4 regions of the Desulforegula conservatrix Mb1Pa genome follow, and region 3 is predicted to be linked to each of the others. Evidence: predicted binding sites of a transcription regulator. Region 3 holds the regulator's gene; each other region holds the start of a gene.
The links. Region 3 encodes sigma-54, which starts transcription at its own class of promoters, with help from an activator protein. Its sites were predicted from a motif close to TNTGGCACANTTTCTGCTNT; they were not measured.
Positions count from the first base shown of each region.

Region 1: K245_RS0108420 (acetyl-CoA hydrolase/transferase family protein) is a predicted target of sigma-54. The motif match lies at 2,369-2,388, and genes of this name have one in related genera.
Region 2: K245_RS0112275 (Spy/CpxP family protein refolding chaperone) is a predicted target of sigma-54. The motif match lies at 1,220-1,239, and genes of this name have one in related genera.
Region 4: glnA (type I glutamate--ammonia ligase) is a predicted target of sigma-54. The motif match lies at 2,828-2,847, and genes of this name have one in related genera.

Region 1 covers NZ_AUEY01000017.1:1,950-5,854, forward strand. The annotation lists gene K245_RS26490 (sigma-54-dependent Fis family transcriptional regulator) at 1-2,194, shown strand, start outside; gene K245_RS0108420 (acetyl-CoA hydrolase/transferase family protein) at 2,437-3,798, shown strand.
Region 2 covers NZ_AUEY01000032.1:25,452-29,356, forward strand. The annotation lists partial or broken gene K245_RS27275 (cold-shock protein) at 1-43, shown strand, start outside; gene K245_RS0112275 (Spy/CpxP family protein refolding chaperone) at 609-1,154, opposite strand; gene K245_RS0112280 (sigma-54-dependent transcriptional regulator) at 1,395-2,747, opposite strand; gene K245_RS0112285 (ATP-binding protein) at 2,758-3,905, opposite strand, start outside.
Region 3 covers NZ_AUEY01000013.1:8,463-12,367, forward strand. The annotation lists gene lptC (LPS export ABC transporter periplasmic protein LptC) at 1-519, shown strand, start outside; gene K245_RS0106965 (LptA/OstA family protein) at 494-1,060, shown strand; gene lptB (LPS export ABC transporter ATP-binding protein) at 1,065-1,787, shown strand; gene rpoN (RNA polymerase factor sigma-54) at 1,797-3,245, shown strand; gene hpf (ribosome hibernation-promoting factor, HPF/YfiA family) at 3,257-3,622, shown strand; gene K245_RS0106985 (PTS sugar transporter subunit IIA) at 3,790-3,905, shown strand, end outside.
Region 4 covers NZ_AUEY01000011.1:43,126-47,030, reverse strand. The annotation lists gene glnD ([protein-PII] uridylyltransferase) at 1-1,056, shown strand, start outside; gene K245_RS0106435 (ammonium transporter) at 1,105-2,319, shown strand; gene K245_RS0106430 (P-II family nitrogen regulator) at 2,376-2,714, shown strand; gene glnA (type I glutamate--ammonia ligase) at 2,942-3,905, shown strand, end outside.

The DNA of each region.
Region 1 (3,905 bases), on a different contig from region 3:
CGGCATATGCAGAATCCTTACAGATGACGGGCCATTTACCCTCGCCTCTTACTCAGAACTTTCCCATGAAAACGGAAAGGTAATGCCGGTAAGTATTTTCCCGTCTGACAGACCTTTTCCGGAAGCATCCGGATTTGTTCTTTCATCATCCCCTGAATCACCGGCAGCTGTTGCTTGGAGCCAGTCCAGGACATTTGTTGTAAGCCAGATATCAACGGACATGAATTTTCATGAGTGGCAGTCTGCGGCAGTCATGCATGGATACGAATCGATTGTTACCCTGCCTGTAAGCTCGGCGCCCCATCCCAGGGGAATTCTTATTTTATATTCCCAGAGCAGCGAGCCTGTAACCAGGGAAATAATTGTCGCGCTTGATGAGCTTGCTACTCTTCTCGGAAGAACCCTCGCTTTCCTTGCGGAAAAGACCATTCAGAAAAATGAAATAGAAGCCCTTGCAAAACAGGAGGAGATGTACCATTCGGTTTTTGAAAATACGGGCACGGGAACAATCATAATTGACTATGACATGACCATACTTCACGCCAATGCCAAGCTTCTTGAGATGACAGGCTACACAAGGGAAGAGGTGGAAAACAATATGAAATGGTCGCAGTTCATTGCTCCCCAGGATAATGAAAGGATGCAGAAATACCATTTCGGAAGACGCAAAAAAGAATCCGGGATACCGACTGAATACGAATGCAGAATCATAGACAGAAGTGGAAGGCTTAGATATATCGACATGAAGGTTGGCATGATTCCGGGTTCACTGCAATCCATTGCCTCCTTCAATGACATAACCAAAAAGGTTTTGGCCGAAGAACAACTGAAAGAGAGCGAATCAAGGCTTTCGGCAATTATCGAGGCATTTGACGGACTGATTTATATTTCTGACCCTAACTACAACATTCTCTTCATGAACAAGACAGTCAGGGAAAGAGCTGGCATAGGGGCCGCAAACGCACCATGCTACAAGATTATTCACGGCCTTGATCAGCCTTGTGGTTGGTGCGGACAGACAAGGGTTCTCACAGGCGGAACTGTAAGAAGGGAAATAAAAAGTCCGCTTGATGACAAATGGTTTTCATTCACAAGAACTCCGGTAAGACAGATAGACGGGAAGGTCGAAAGAATCCAGACCATTCTTATAGACATCACTGAACGCAAACTCGCTGAAGAAGCTCTGGCAAAAAAGGCTGACGTGCTGAGTGATGAAAACAGAAGACTTAGATCATCAATCAAGGAACGTTATAAATTTGGAGAAATAATAGGCAAAAGTCCGGCAATGCAGTCTGTCTACGAACTTATCCTGAAGGCCGCCACATCCAACGCGCATGTCATAATTCAGGGTGAATCAGGAACCGGCAAGGAATTGGTCGCTAGGGCGATTCATCACATGAGCGACCGCAAAGGCCAGAGATTCGTTCCAGTCAATTGCGGAGCCATAAGCGAGAACATCATAGAAAGCGAATTCTTCGGTTATAAAAAAGGGGCCTTCACAGGCGCCAACAGGGACAAGCCCGGATATCTTGACATTGCTGACGGCGGAACTCTTTTTCTGGATGAAATAGGAGAAATAGGCCTGGGCATGCAGGTTAAGCTTTTGAGAGCCATCGAAGGTGGCGGATACACCCCAGTTGGTGACAATATGGTAAAACACCCAAACCTAAGAATTGTTGCCGCCACAAACAGAAATCTCAAGGATCTTGTCAAGCAGGGCGAAATGCGGCAGGACTTTTTTTACAGGGTTCACGTAATACCCATTCATCTTCCTTCTTTAAGGGAAAGAAAGGAAGACCTTCCTCTTCTTATCGAACATTTCATATCCCGTTTCGAGGGCAGCCAAAACCCTCCTCATATTACAGGAAATATTCTTGAAACATTCATGCGTTATCCCTGGCCCGGCAATGTGAGGGAACTTGAAAACGTGATCAAAAGGTATGCCACCATTGGCAATCTTGATTTTTTCCAGTCCTTGCTTTCAGAACCAGAGGCACAGCTTCTGACCAAGCAATCCGCAATCCCCGAAATTCCGAAGGGCCTGCACCTTGAAGAAGCCATGGCTTTTGCCGAAAAAGAAATTATCAGACAGACACTTGAGGGTTGCAGATGGCATAAAGGCAAGGCTTCGGAGATTTTGGGCATCCACAGGAAGACCCTTTTTACCAAAATGAGGAAGCTTGGTATTAAATAGGGCAATATTGTGGCCAAAAAACCACATCAACTACAGATATTTGAAATAACAGCTATTTCATAAACAAGCATTTCACCATGTGGTCAAAAAGCCACAACACCCAATCCATCTATTTTTACACAACATCAACATAAATATCTTATAAAATCAATATATTACCATATGACAACCATGTTTGGCACGCGTATTGCTGTTTATATAAGCAACAAAGGATTTCACAGACAAACAAACAGGAGGTCATCATGGACTACGCAAGAACATATACTTCAAAAAAACTTTCCGCAGAAGCTGCCGTTGAATTAGTTAGCTCAGGTGACTGGATAGACTACGGCGCATTTTTATGCGCGCCAAAAGTGCTTGACGCGGCTCTTGCAAAAAGGATTGATTCCCTCACAGACGTGAAAATCAGAACCCTCGCGTTCCCTGGAACATCAGCAGTTGCGGCGGCAAGCCAGGGTAGCGACAAAATCATCTATAACAGCTGGCACTTCAGCGGCGCAGAAAGAAAACTCCACGACAGCGGCTCATGCCATTTCATTCCGTTTGTATACCATGAAGGCCCAAGCCATTACAGAAGAAACATCAATGTCGACGTATGCATGCTCAGAACAGGGCCAATGGACAAATTCGGATATTTCAACTACGGAGCAGCCAATTCATGCTCACGTTCAGCCATTGAAAACGCGAAACTGGTAATCATTGAAGTCAGCGAAACCATGCCACGCTGCCTCGGCGGCTATCACGAATCTGTTCATATTTCTGAAATTGACTATGTGGTTGAAACAGACAACGCTCCGGCTTTTGCACTTCCAAACCCTGTTATATCAGACACTGACAAAAAAATAGCTGAGCTAATAGTTAATGAAATCAAAGATGGCGCCTGCATTCAGCTTGGAATCGGCGGCATGCCCAATGCAGTTGGAAAGCTCATAGCCGAATCAGACCTTAAAAATCTCGGCGTGCATACAGAAATGCTTGCTGACGCATATCTTGATATGTACAAGTCCGGAAAAATCACCAATCTCAACAAGCTCACAGATCCTGGTAAAATGGTTTACACCTTTGCACTCGGAAGTTCAGAGCTTTATGAGTTTCTTGATGACAATCCATGCTGCGCGAGCTATCCGGTTGACTACACAAACAACCTACAGCGAATCTCGTCCAATCCCGGCGTGATTTCCATAAACAACGCCCTCGAGCTGGATCTTTTCGGCCAGGTCTCTTCTGAATCATCAGGAAACAGACACATCACAGGCACAGGCGGACAGTTTGACTTCGCTTACGGCGCTTACCATTCACTTGGCGGAAAATCATTCATATGCCTTACAGCAACCACAAAAGGCAAGGATGGAAAGCTCAAATCAAGAATAAGACCTGCTTTTGAAACAGGCACAATTGTCACCCTGCCAAGAACCATAACAAACTATGTTGTCACCGAGTTCGGAATAATCAATCTCAAGGGCAAGTCAACCTGGGAAAGAGCCGAAGCACTCATAAGCATAGCTCATCCTGATTTCAGGGATGAACTCGTCAGAGATGCCGAAAGAATGGGCATATGGACAAAATCAAATAAAATCGATGCACGCTACCTTGCAGCATCATAATCCCGGATCGCATTCAGACAATTAAGCAAACCCTGAATGCAAAACGGAATATCAGAAGGCCTAACGGGCATACCTGCACAAACCCCGCATTATCCTGGCCGGCAGCA
Region 2 (3,905 bases), on a different contig from region 3:
GGGCCAGAAAGGTCCTTCAGCAGTAAATGTTACTCTGATATAATTTCTATCTAAAGAAATTCCAAGGCGTCTCTTTGTAAAAAGAGACGCCTTTTTTTATTCCAGCATATCTACCAATCCTTATTTACTTCCAACTCACAACTTGTTTCTTATCTGACTCAAAGAATATTTTTGGTATTGCCGATCTGATTTATGGGAAACCCATTTGAAATATTTTGACAAGGCCGCAAAAAGTCAGATTACCGTCATTCCGGCTTAGGGCTGAATCCATAAGTATCTGAACATACCGGATGCCGTGTCAAGTCAGGCATGACGCCGGCGATTTTATTTGGCTTTTTGCGAGGCCATCATTTTTAATAGACCTTTATGAAAAATTCGTGATTTTAACCAGGCTGTACATGTATTTGGGGCTATTGGGATATTCAGATGATGAAAGTTATTGTGGAGCTTTTTTTTAAGCGACCCGCCTGAAGCCATGTTCATAATGTTTTGAGCATTATGAATCTTTCTCTTTTTTTGAAATGGAATTTGCAGTTCTTATTAAAATATAGTTCTCTCGAGAGCTGGTTAAGTGGGGCTTTTATAGCAATAAGCCCCACTTAATTAGATTAGTTTTGTGGAGTATTCTGGGTTTGAGTAGCTGCAGGGCAGTTAACCATTGGCCCTCTGCCCATTCCGGCTCCCTTGCCCATGCATCCGGCCATGCCAATGCGGCCACATTTTCCGAAATTGGCACACTGTTTTGCCAATTCAGGAGAAATTTCACGGACCTTTATGAGATGGTCTATCTTGAGCTTGTTGAAATCAGCTTCGAGGTTCGATATTTGTGCCTGGATACTTTGAAGAGTTTCTCTGTTTATTTCTGGCTTTTGTAGTTCTGCCTGCATTTCAGCTTCCTTCTGGTCTATCTGGGTTCTTATTTCGCTGGTTTCATTCCAGAATCTCGTTTTTTCAGCTTCAAGGCCTGCTTTTTGTTCGGCTGTGAGATTAACATTATTGAAACCAGGGCAATTAGCATTTCCCATACCCTGCTGGCAGCCTTGGCCCATGTTCCCATGTCCCATGCCTTTACCTGCCATGACCGAACCAGCAGAAAGCATTGTCACTGAAATCATGGCAAATAGCATTGCAATCATTTTGATATTTTTTTTCATGTTGAGCTCCTTTTTTCATATTTTGAATCATTGATTTTAAGTTGAACGTATCAGTTGTGGATATTATAGCATTTATTGTGCCATGGTTATAATATACTGATTTTAGACATTAAACATATTTTAGTAAACTCATTGTATTATTAAATGGGTAATAAAGCCCCATGTCAGCTTTTTTGATTTTTTAAATATGGGGCATAAAGCCCCACCAAGCTGGAGGCATTGCTGGATAATGCTCGAATCTCAGTCGATTCCATATGATTTAAGTTTTTTATGAAGAGTTTTTCTGTTTATGCCTAACTGCCTGGCTGCTTCACTCTTGTTCCATCCTGCCGCATCCAGGGCAACCATTATAGCTTTTTTCTCTATGTCTTCAAGGGAAAGGCATTTATCTAAAATATTTTCATCATTTTTTTTTGAAATACTTGGCGGAAGTTCACTTTCAGTTACATACTCACCTATTGAGAGTATTACTGCCCTTTCGAGCATGTTTTCAAGTTCCCTGACATTTCCGGGCCAATCATAGGATATAAGGGCTTTAATTGCATCCGGGGAAATCCCGATAATATTTTTGCGGTTTTTTTCTGAAAGCCTTGCGATAAAATACTGACATAGCGAAGGAATATCTTCTGTTTTTTCCCTTAACGACGGAACTCTCATGTTCACCACATTAAGCCTGTAGAAAAGATCTTCCCTGAAAGTATTTTCCTTTACCCTTTTAACAAGATCTTGGTGGGTTGCGGCTATTATCCTGACATCAATTTTAATATATTCTTCGCCTCCGACCCTCTGAACTTCTCTTTCCTGGATTACCCTTAAAAGTTTCGCCTGCATATGCGGAGTCATTTCGGCTATCTCATCTAAAAAAATAGTCCCTTTGTCTGCCTGCATGAAGATTCCGTTTCTTTTCGAAATTGCTCCAGTGAAAGCGCCTTTTTCATGGCCGAATAACTCTGATTCAAGGAGATTTTCATTAATTGAGGCACAGTTAACAGCTATGAATGGCCTGTCATGCCTCAGGCTGTTTAAATGAATCAGTCTTGCTACCATCTCCTTTCCGGTTCCGCTTTCGCCTGTGATAAGAACAGTTGCCTCTGATGGGGCGACCATTGAAAGTGTCGCTTTCAGATTTCTCATGGCCACACTGTTGCCGATGATTTGCCTTGAGCCTGCTTGTGTTCTGATCTGACTTTTTAAAGCCAGATTTTCAGCTTTAAGTCTTGCGTGATCAGATGCTCTTTCAAGAGTAATTTTAAGCTCGTCAAAATCAAGCGGCTTTGTGAGATAATCATATGCCCCTGATTTGAGGGCCTCTACAGCAGATGCGACAGAAGAATATGCAGTCATTATGATAATCGGTATGGACGGATCGTGGGATTTTATTTTGTGTAAAGCCGTTATCCCGTCCATTACGGCCATTCGTATATCCATTAAGATGACACTGTACGAGTTCTTTCTTGATTTTTCTGAAGCTTCTTCTCCATTTTTTGCAGTATGAACCTCATATCCCCATGTAGCTGCCAGCTTGTTTATGGTGAGCCTGTGGGATTCATCATCATCTGCAACGAGTATAAGTGGTTTTACGGCATCTGCCATTTGATAAGCCTCATATTATTGCTTTGGGTAGTTCGATAATCAATGAAGTACCTGTTTTTTCTGTTTTAATTCTAATACTGCCGGAATGTGCCTCGATGATTTTTTGAGCCACAGCCAATCCTAAGCCTGTGCCGTCGTTTTTTGTTGTAAAGTATGGATTGAAAACCTTGCTTAAATCTTCAGAATCTATGCCTTTACCTGTGTCAGAGACTTTAATGAAAAGATCTGACCTACCTGTTTTTTTTGCTTCTATATTTATTGTTCCGATGTTTCCCATTGCTTCCAAGGAGTTTCTGCAGAGATTTAACAGGACTTGGGAAAGCCTGTCCCTGTCTATAAGGCATTTCAGATTATCTGGGATATTTGAAACAGTTGAAACATTCTGGTTTCTTGCGTCTGCGCTGATGAGTCTGAAAACATGATCCACGGCCTCTGAAAGTATGACTTCAGATCTTGAGATTTCAGAAGGTTTTGAAAATTCTAGAAGATCCTTTATGACCCTGTTGATTCTGTCAACCTCTTTTATCATAACGCTGGCAGTGTCCCTGCTGTCAGACCCTTCAGGAAAAAGATCCCTGAAATAGGTCGCAAGTCCTTTGATGGAACTTAAGGGATTTCTTATTTCATGGGCCACACCTGCGGATAGATTTCCTATTGCGGCCATTTTTTCATGTCTTATCAGATTGTTTTCAAGTTCCTTGATCTGGGTAAGATCTCTTAAAATTATTATAAGGCCTGAATGCGTTATGGAGTCATTCTCATTGATTCCTGCTGCGGTGATTCCTGCATAAAATGATTTCCCATTATCAAATGAAAGCTGTATTTCCCTTTCAGGTGAGTCTTTCTCTTCTTTAAGTGAGGTGATTTTATTCATGGCATTACTGCCGATTATCTTTTCAAGGCTTTGTCCAAGAACATTTTGAAAAGCAATGCCGCAGATTTTTTCCATGCTTTCATTAAAAACGACGATTTTATCATCAGAATCAGTGGCAATAATTCCTACAGGCAGGCATGATATTACTTTGTCTGCAAATGCGCTCGTATCCTCAAGCCTTTGTCTTGTCTGTCTGTAGTTCTGTAGCCAGAAAAGCGATATGAAGCCGCTCAGGCCAAGGATAAGGATAATTCCTGCCATGATAAGCGCATTTTTAATTTTGT
Region 3 (3,905 bases):
GCCGCAGTCATCATGTCCTTTGTTTTTTCACGTTTTAAAACGCCTGCAAAAAAACCGGACTCGTCAAACATCAATCCTGAAGCAACTCTTTCCGCATCTAGTATAAAGCATGAATCGATCAAGGACGGAATTAAGCAGTGGGGCCTTCAGGCAGACCGGGTTGATTATTTCGAAGCAGGCAAAATAGCCGTATTCACCGGAGCAAAGGCATCTTTTTTTAATAAAGACGGGAAAGAAGCAGGGCTGTCAGCTCAAAAATGCAGAATAAGTGCTGAAACCGGCGCAATCGAAGCAGAGGGTGATGTCTCCCTTACATATTTTGACCATACAATAACAACTGCCAAGTTGAATTATGAAAGCAAACAGCATATAATAGAATCCAAAGAAAAGGTCAAAGTAACAGGATCGAGACTGAATATGACGGCTGACGGGTTCAGCCTGGATCTGAACGGAAGCGAAATCATATGCTCCGGACATGTAAAAGGGATTATTAATGACCTTTATTTCAAACAACCATAAAACCGGAATCATTATAACTTTAGCAACTATCATATTTCTGGCCTGTCAGGGCGATGCATCATCACAGCAGAAACTGCCGGAATCCAAACCAGGCGTTCCAATCTCCTTCTCTGCAGACAAAGTGACGACCAACCTCAACCAGAAAATTGTAAATCTTATAGGAAAAGCCGTTATTTTCCAGGAAGACAAACAGATCAGCGCAGACCAGATTGAAATAGATTTCTCAGGCTCAAAACCTGATACAAAACAGGGCGAATCTAAAAAAGAACCAACCGAAACCCAGCAGATTAAAAAAGTAACGGCCACTGGCAATGTAAACATAAGCATGGGAAAACGTCTGGCCATAACTGAAAAGGCAGTTTTTACAGCCGATGACAAGAAAATAATTCTTACTGGCAAGGACTCGACAGTAACTGGGCCAGAAGGAAAATTAACCTGCAATAAAATAGTTATTGACCAGAACACATCTATTTCGGAATGTATAGGCAGCGGCAAATCAAGGGCTTCGGGGCTTATTTTTTCTGACAAAAGCGGGTTTTGATAAAATGTCTGTGCTTTCGCTTCAAAAGCTTGTAAAGACCTATAATGGCAGAACAGTTGTAGACAGTGTCGATATAGAGGTGGAAAGCCGCAAGGTGGTTGGCCTTTTAGGGCCAAACGGAGCTGGCAAGACCACGACATTCTATATGGCGGCTGGACTGATAAGGCCCGAATCAGGCAGAGTGATTCTCGGAGATGAGGATATAACACCTTACCCGATACATATAAGGGCAAGAAAAGGGATTGGATATCTCCCCCAGGACGCTTCAATTTTCAGAAAGCTGAGCGTCAAAAACAATATAATGCTCATCCTTGAGACCCTTCCGCTCACCAATGCAGAAATGGAAACAAGGGCCGAAGATCTCATGAATGAACTTGGAATAAGGCATCTTTCGGAAAGCAGGGCTTCGGTTCTTTCGGGCGGAGAAAGAAGAAGACTCGAGATCACGAGGGTGCTTGCGACAAATCCTGAGTTTGTGCTCTTTGATGAACCCTTTGCAGGGGTAGATCCGCTTGCTGTAATCGATATCAGACAGATTATATCCCATCTCACAGACAAGGGCATTGGAGTTCTGATATCAGATCATAATGTAAGGGAAACGCTCAGTGTATGTGACAATGCTTATATTATGAGTAATGGAAGAGTCATTGAGTCGGGTTCTCCCGAAAAAATAGCAACCAGCGAGATAGCCAAAAAGAACTATTTAGGCGACACGTTCAAACTATAAATTATGGCAATGGAATTAAGGCAACAATTAAAACTTGCACAGCAGCTTGTGATGACGCCACAGTTACAGATGGCCATCAAACTGCTTCAGCTTCCACAGCTTGAGCTGATTGACCATATCCGTCAGGAGCTTGAAGAAAATCCTACTTTGGAGGAATTGCAGGAGCCGTCCCTTGACATGAGCGGAGACGCAAGACTTGAACAGGCAGAAGAGCTTGCCAAGGCTTCCATGGACGCCCCCCTCGAAGAAGTAAAAATCGAGGAAAAACTCAAGGATGATTATACTGAATGGGAAGCATACTTTGACGATTATGGCGGATCCGGCAAGACAAGAAACGAAGGCGAGGAAAAAGAAGCTCCAAAATATGAATCTTTTATCGCAAAAAAGGACTCGTTAGAAGATCATCTGCTTTGGCAGCTGCTCATGTCTGCTCCTGATGAAATAGAAGAGAGGATAGGAAGCGCAATAATCGGCAGCCTGAACAAAGACGGCTATCTCGAGGCAAATATTGAAGAGATTTCAAAAATCGCCGGGGTGACCATTGAAGAAACTGAAATTGTTTTAAAAAAAATACAGGCATTCGACCCTGTGGGCGTAGCATCAAGGGATCTGACCGAATGCCTGATGACCCAGCTAAGACACCTGAATATTGAAGATGAGCTTGTGGAAGCCATCATCAAAGACCATCTCAAGAATCTCGAAAACAGAAATCTTAAAGCAATTGCAAAAGCACTCAAGGTAGAAATTGAAGAGGTGGTTGAGGCCATAAGCATCATTAAATCCCTGGAGCCCAAGCCTGGCAGAGGCTTCAATGATGAAGATCCAATCTACATTGTTCCGGACATCTATGTTTACAAGCATGATGATGATTTCATTATTATGATGAACGATGACGGCATGCCGAGACTGCACATCAATTCGTATTACAGACAGGCCGCCTCAAGGGGCGGAGATATGACAAGCAGCACCAAAGAATACCTCCAGGAAAAGATACGCTCGGCCGCCTGGCTCATCAAAAGCATCCAGCAACGCCAAAAAACCATTTACAGCGTAATGGAGAGCATAATCAAATTTCAGAGGGAATTTTTTGAAAAAGGGGTTGCATATCTGAAACCCATGGTGCTAAGGGATGTGGCTCTTGATATAAACATGCATGAGTCAACAATAAGCAGGGTGACATCAAACAAATATGCCAATACACCACAGGGCATATTTGAACTTAAGTATTTTTTCAACAGTTCCATAAACAGGGTGCATGGCGAGGCAATAGCTTCGGCTGCGGTACTTGAAAAAATAAAACAGATAATAGAAAGCGAGGACCCCAAGAATCCGTACAGCGACGACAGAATAGCTCAACTTCTAAAAACAGAGGCAAATGTGGACATAGCCCGTAGAACAGTAGCAAAATATCGGGAAATGATGAAAATCTTGCCTTCCAACAAACGCAAACAATACTAAGGAGGTAGATCATGCAGATATCCGTAACCTTCAAAAACTTCGACTCCTCCGAAGCTTTAAGGTCCTATGTACAAACCAGACTTGAAAAACTTGATAAACTTCTTGATGCGCCGGTAGAGGCGAATGTGGTTCTTTGCGTTGAAAAGATCAGGCACATTGCTGAAGTTACCCTGGTTGGTGACAAGCTTAGCCTTCATGCTACGGAAGAAAGTGAAAGCATGTATTCTTCAATCGACATGGCCGCAGACAAAATCAAGGCTCAGATCAAAAAGTCCAAGGAAAAAGTACGCGAAAGAAGGCCGGTTTCTAAAAATGGTATCAAGTCCGACAGTACAGAAGCTGGTATTGAGGACGAAGATATGGAATCAGAAAGCTAATCGGATTCATGTAAATAAGCCGATGGATGTATGAAGTGGTTAGCATTTTCAAACCACAGACAATCCACTGATGGTGGTCAAAAACTCTGAAAATGGCCGGGCAAATATTTATCAGCTATGTAAAGATTGCTTTAGCTTAAGCCCGGCCAGTACAGGTCGATAAAAAAATGAAAGTATTAGACGCCCTGCATCCGGATGCAATCCTGATTGATCTGCAGTCCAGAACCAAAAAAGAGGTGCTGGAAGAAATTTCAAAGCCTATAGCCCGAATTCTCAAGGTCAA
Region 4 (3,905 bases), on a different contig from region 3:
GAAACAGTTACCTTTCTCATTGAAATGCATCTGTTTCTTATACAGGCCGCCACCAGAAGAGACATAAACGATGAGGAAACGGCTGTGTTCTGCGCCATGAAGATAAGAGACCCGGAGAGACTCAAGATGCTCTACCTTCTGTCTGTAGCAGATTCCATGGCGACCGGGCCGAAGGCATGGAACACCTGGACGGCAAGCCTTCTCAGGGAGCTTTTCTTCAAGGTCATGAACACAATAAAAACGGGCGAAGTGATCTCTGCAAGGGCGATCAAGAACCTGGATGCAAAAAAGCTGACAATACTCGAGGCGTGGCAAAATCTCGGAGGACCGGACATAAATCCGGAATCTTTCATAAATCAGATATCCACAAGATACCTGATCAGCACGCCTGTCGAAAATATAATGAAACACCTGAATCTTTATTCCGAAAGGCCCCAGGGGGATTTTCTCTGGGATGTTGATATTAAGGAAGGATCTGAAGTCAGAACGGTTACAATAATGGCAGAAGACCGTCCGGGCCATCTTTCAAGTGTTTCAGGTGTTTTCACTCTTAACGGAATAGACATTCTCGATGCCCAGGCCTATCCCTGGCCTAAAAACACAGGTCTGAGCATCTTTACGGTAAAGGCCCCGCCGGACATAATTTTTGAGTCCGAAAGATGGGACAAGGCCAGGGAAAATCTAAGAGCCGTTCTTGCCGGAGAAAAAAATATTGAGGAGGAGCTTGCAAAGCGTAAAAAGCCCGCCCTCAAAATCAACGGCTCTTCAGGAAAAAACTGGAGCGTAAGAATTGACAGCGAGTGGTCCAGTTTTTTCACAATTATTGAAGTAACTGCCCATGATGCTCCTGGGCTTCTATTCTGCATCACGCGTGCGCTTCATATTTGCGGACTCGATGTTGCGGTAGCCAAAATTGCCACCAGGGTCGACCAGGTAATGGACATTTTTTATGTTCGTGAACCTTCCGGAGGAAAAGTGGCTGATTCAGAAACCCAGGAGAAGATACGCAGTGAAATAGGCCTTGCGCTTGATAATTTTTTTGAAATCGGGAGTTAGGGCTACAATGTGTTTCATTTTTAAAACCTATTATTTGGGGGTGCAATCATGATCAATTCCGGAGATACCGCGTTCATGCTTATTTCGGCTGCCCTTGTCATGTTCATGACACCGGGTCTGGCTTTATTTTACGGTGGACTTGTAAGATCAAAAAATGTTCTTTCAACCATTCTCCAGAGCTTCATATGCCTTGGACTGGTTTCAATTATCTGGCTCGTTTATGGATATACACTTGCATTCGGGCCGGATGTGTCGGGTTTCATAGGAAAGCTTGACTACCTGTTTCTTAAAGGAGTGAGTATGACGGCTCCCATGGTTGATACACAGACTATCCCACATATTCTGTTTTGCGCGTTTCAGCTCATGTTCGCCATCATAACTCCAGCTCTTATCACAGGAGCATTTGCAGAGCGAATAAAATTTTCTGGATATCTGCTTTTTACAGGACTTTGGGTGACATTCGTTTACCTGCCCGTATGCCACTGGGTATGGGGCGGAGGCTGGATCGGAGCAATGGGCGCTCTTGACTTTGCGGGTGGCACAGTAATCCATATCAACTCTGCATGCGCGGCGCTTGTGTCGGCGATTGTAATTGGAAAGCGCAAGGGCTGGGGAACAGAACCTATTATTCCACATAATATAGGAATGAGTGTTCTTGGTGCGGGAATTCTCTGGGTTGGCTGGTTCGGATTCAACGCAGGAAGCGCCTTAGCTGCCAACGGAGCGGCTTCCATGGCTCTCATGACAACACATCTTGCGGCAGGATGCGCGGCCTTCTCGTGGATAGTCATTGAATGGTTAAAGCATGGCAAGCCAACCACCCTCGGCGCAGCTTCAGGCGCGGTTGCAGGCCTTGTTGCCATAACTCCCGGAGCCGGCTTTGTCGACCCCATGGGTGCAGCCATAATAGGCATAGTGGCAGGTGTAATTTGCTGCCTTGCAATAGGACTTAAGACCAAGTTCGGATACGACGATGCTCTGGATGTAGTTGCGGTTCATGGAGTAGGTGGATTCTGGGGATCTCTTGCGACAGGTATCTTTGCGGTCGAGGCTGTTGGCGGCAAAAATGGCCTTTTATACGGAAATCCAGAGCAGCTGTGGATCCAGTTTATATCAAATGTTGCGGTTATTGCCTTTTCTCTGATAGTGTCCTGGATACTGCTTAAAATTGTAAGCGTCACAACAGGACTCCGTGTAAGCGAAGAAGACGAGGTTCAAGGTCTGGACTTATCCCAGCACAGCGAAGTCGGGTATATCATTTAATATGACTTGGCAGAGTCTGTAGGTTGATAACGGATTTCCACGAAAGGAGAATACAAATGAAAAAAATTGAAGCGATTATCAAGCCATTCAAGCTTGATGACGTAAAGGAAGCGCTCAACAAGATAGGCGTTCAGGGAATGACCATTACCGAAGTAAAAGGTTATGGACGCCAGAAAGGACACAAGGAAATCTACCGTGGTGCTGAGTATGTAGTAGATTTTATCCCTAAGGTCAAAATAGAGCTTGTTGTTGATGATGAACAGTCTGAAAAAGTTGCGGACGCAATTATCAATGCGGCACGAACAGGCCAGATTGGGGATGGAAAAATTTTCATACTTAATGTAGAAGAGGCGGTTCGTATCCGTACCGGAGAAAAAGGCACAAGCGCAGTTTAATTTTAACTGACTGTAAAATTTCTAAAGTCAGGACTATAGAACAGTTTATCTGAAGTGGTCATGAAGAGGTATCCGCTCATACTTATGAATGATCGAAAGAAGTCTGAATAAATCCTGGCCCAGAAACAGCTATCGAAGACAGATCTGTTTGTAACGCCCTTCTGCCCGGACCCGGGCTCCGGGCAGAAGGGTTTTTGAAATAAAACCAGTAAAAAGGAGTTAGTCACGTGACACCACAAGAAGTAATCAAATTTGCTAAGGACAATGACGTTAAGGTAGTTGATGTCCGCTTTACAGACTTCATGGGTACCTGGCAGCATTTCACTGTTCCTGCCAGCGATCTTACAGAAGATTTCTTTGAAGCAGGTCGTGGTTTTGACGGATCCAGTATTCGTGGATGGCAGAATATCGAAGCCAGTGACATGATAATCATTCCGGATGCAAAGACCGCGAAGATCGACCCATTCTTCAAAGACAAAACCCTTGTAGTTCTTGCTGACGTTGCAGATCCTATCACCGGCGGAAAGTACAACAAGGATCCACGCTACATTGCAATGAAGGCTGAAGCTTATCTCAAGAGCACCGGCATCGGCGACACCTCTTTCTTTGGCCCAGAACCGGAATTCTTCATTTTTGATGACGTTCGCTTCAACTCAGGCCCTAACTTTGCATTCTATCAGCTTGATTCTTGTGAAGCGGCTTGGAACAGCGGAAGAGAAGAAAATCCGAACCTCGGATACAAGATCCGTCATAAAGAAGGCTACTTCCCGCTTCCTCCTGCGGACAAGTTCCAGGATATCCGTAACGAAATGATGATGACCCTCGAAAGTCTCGGCATAGTTATGGAATGCCAGCATCATGAAGTTGCTACTGCGGGTCAGTGCGAAATCGACATGCAGTTCAACACCCTTCTCGAAATGGCTGATCAGCTCTGCTGGTACAAATATGTTCTCAAAAATGTTGCATACAAGCACGGTTACAGCGTAACCTTCATGCCTAAGCCGCTTTTCGGCGATAACGGCAGCGGTATGCACGTTCATGCAAGTATTTGGAAAGACGGCAAGCCTCTCTTTGCCGGCGACAAATACGCAGGCATGTCAGAAATGGGTCTTTACGCAATCGGTGGTATTCTTAAGCACGCCAGAGCGATCTGTGCTTTCACCAACCCTATCACCAACTCTTACAAGCGCC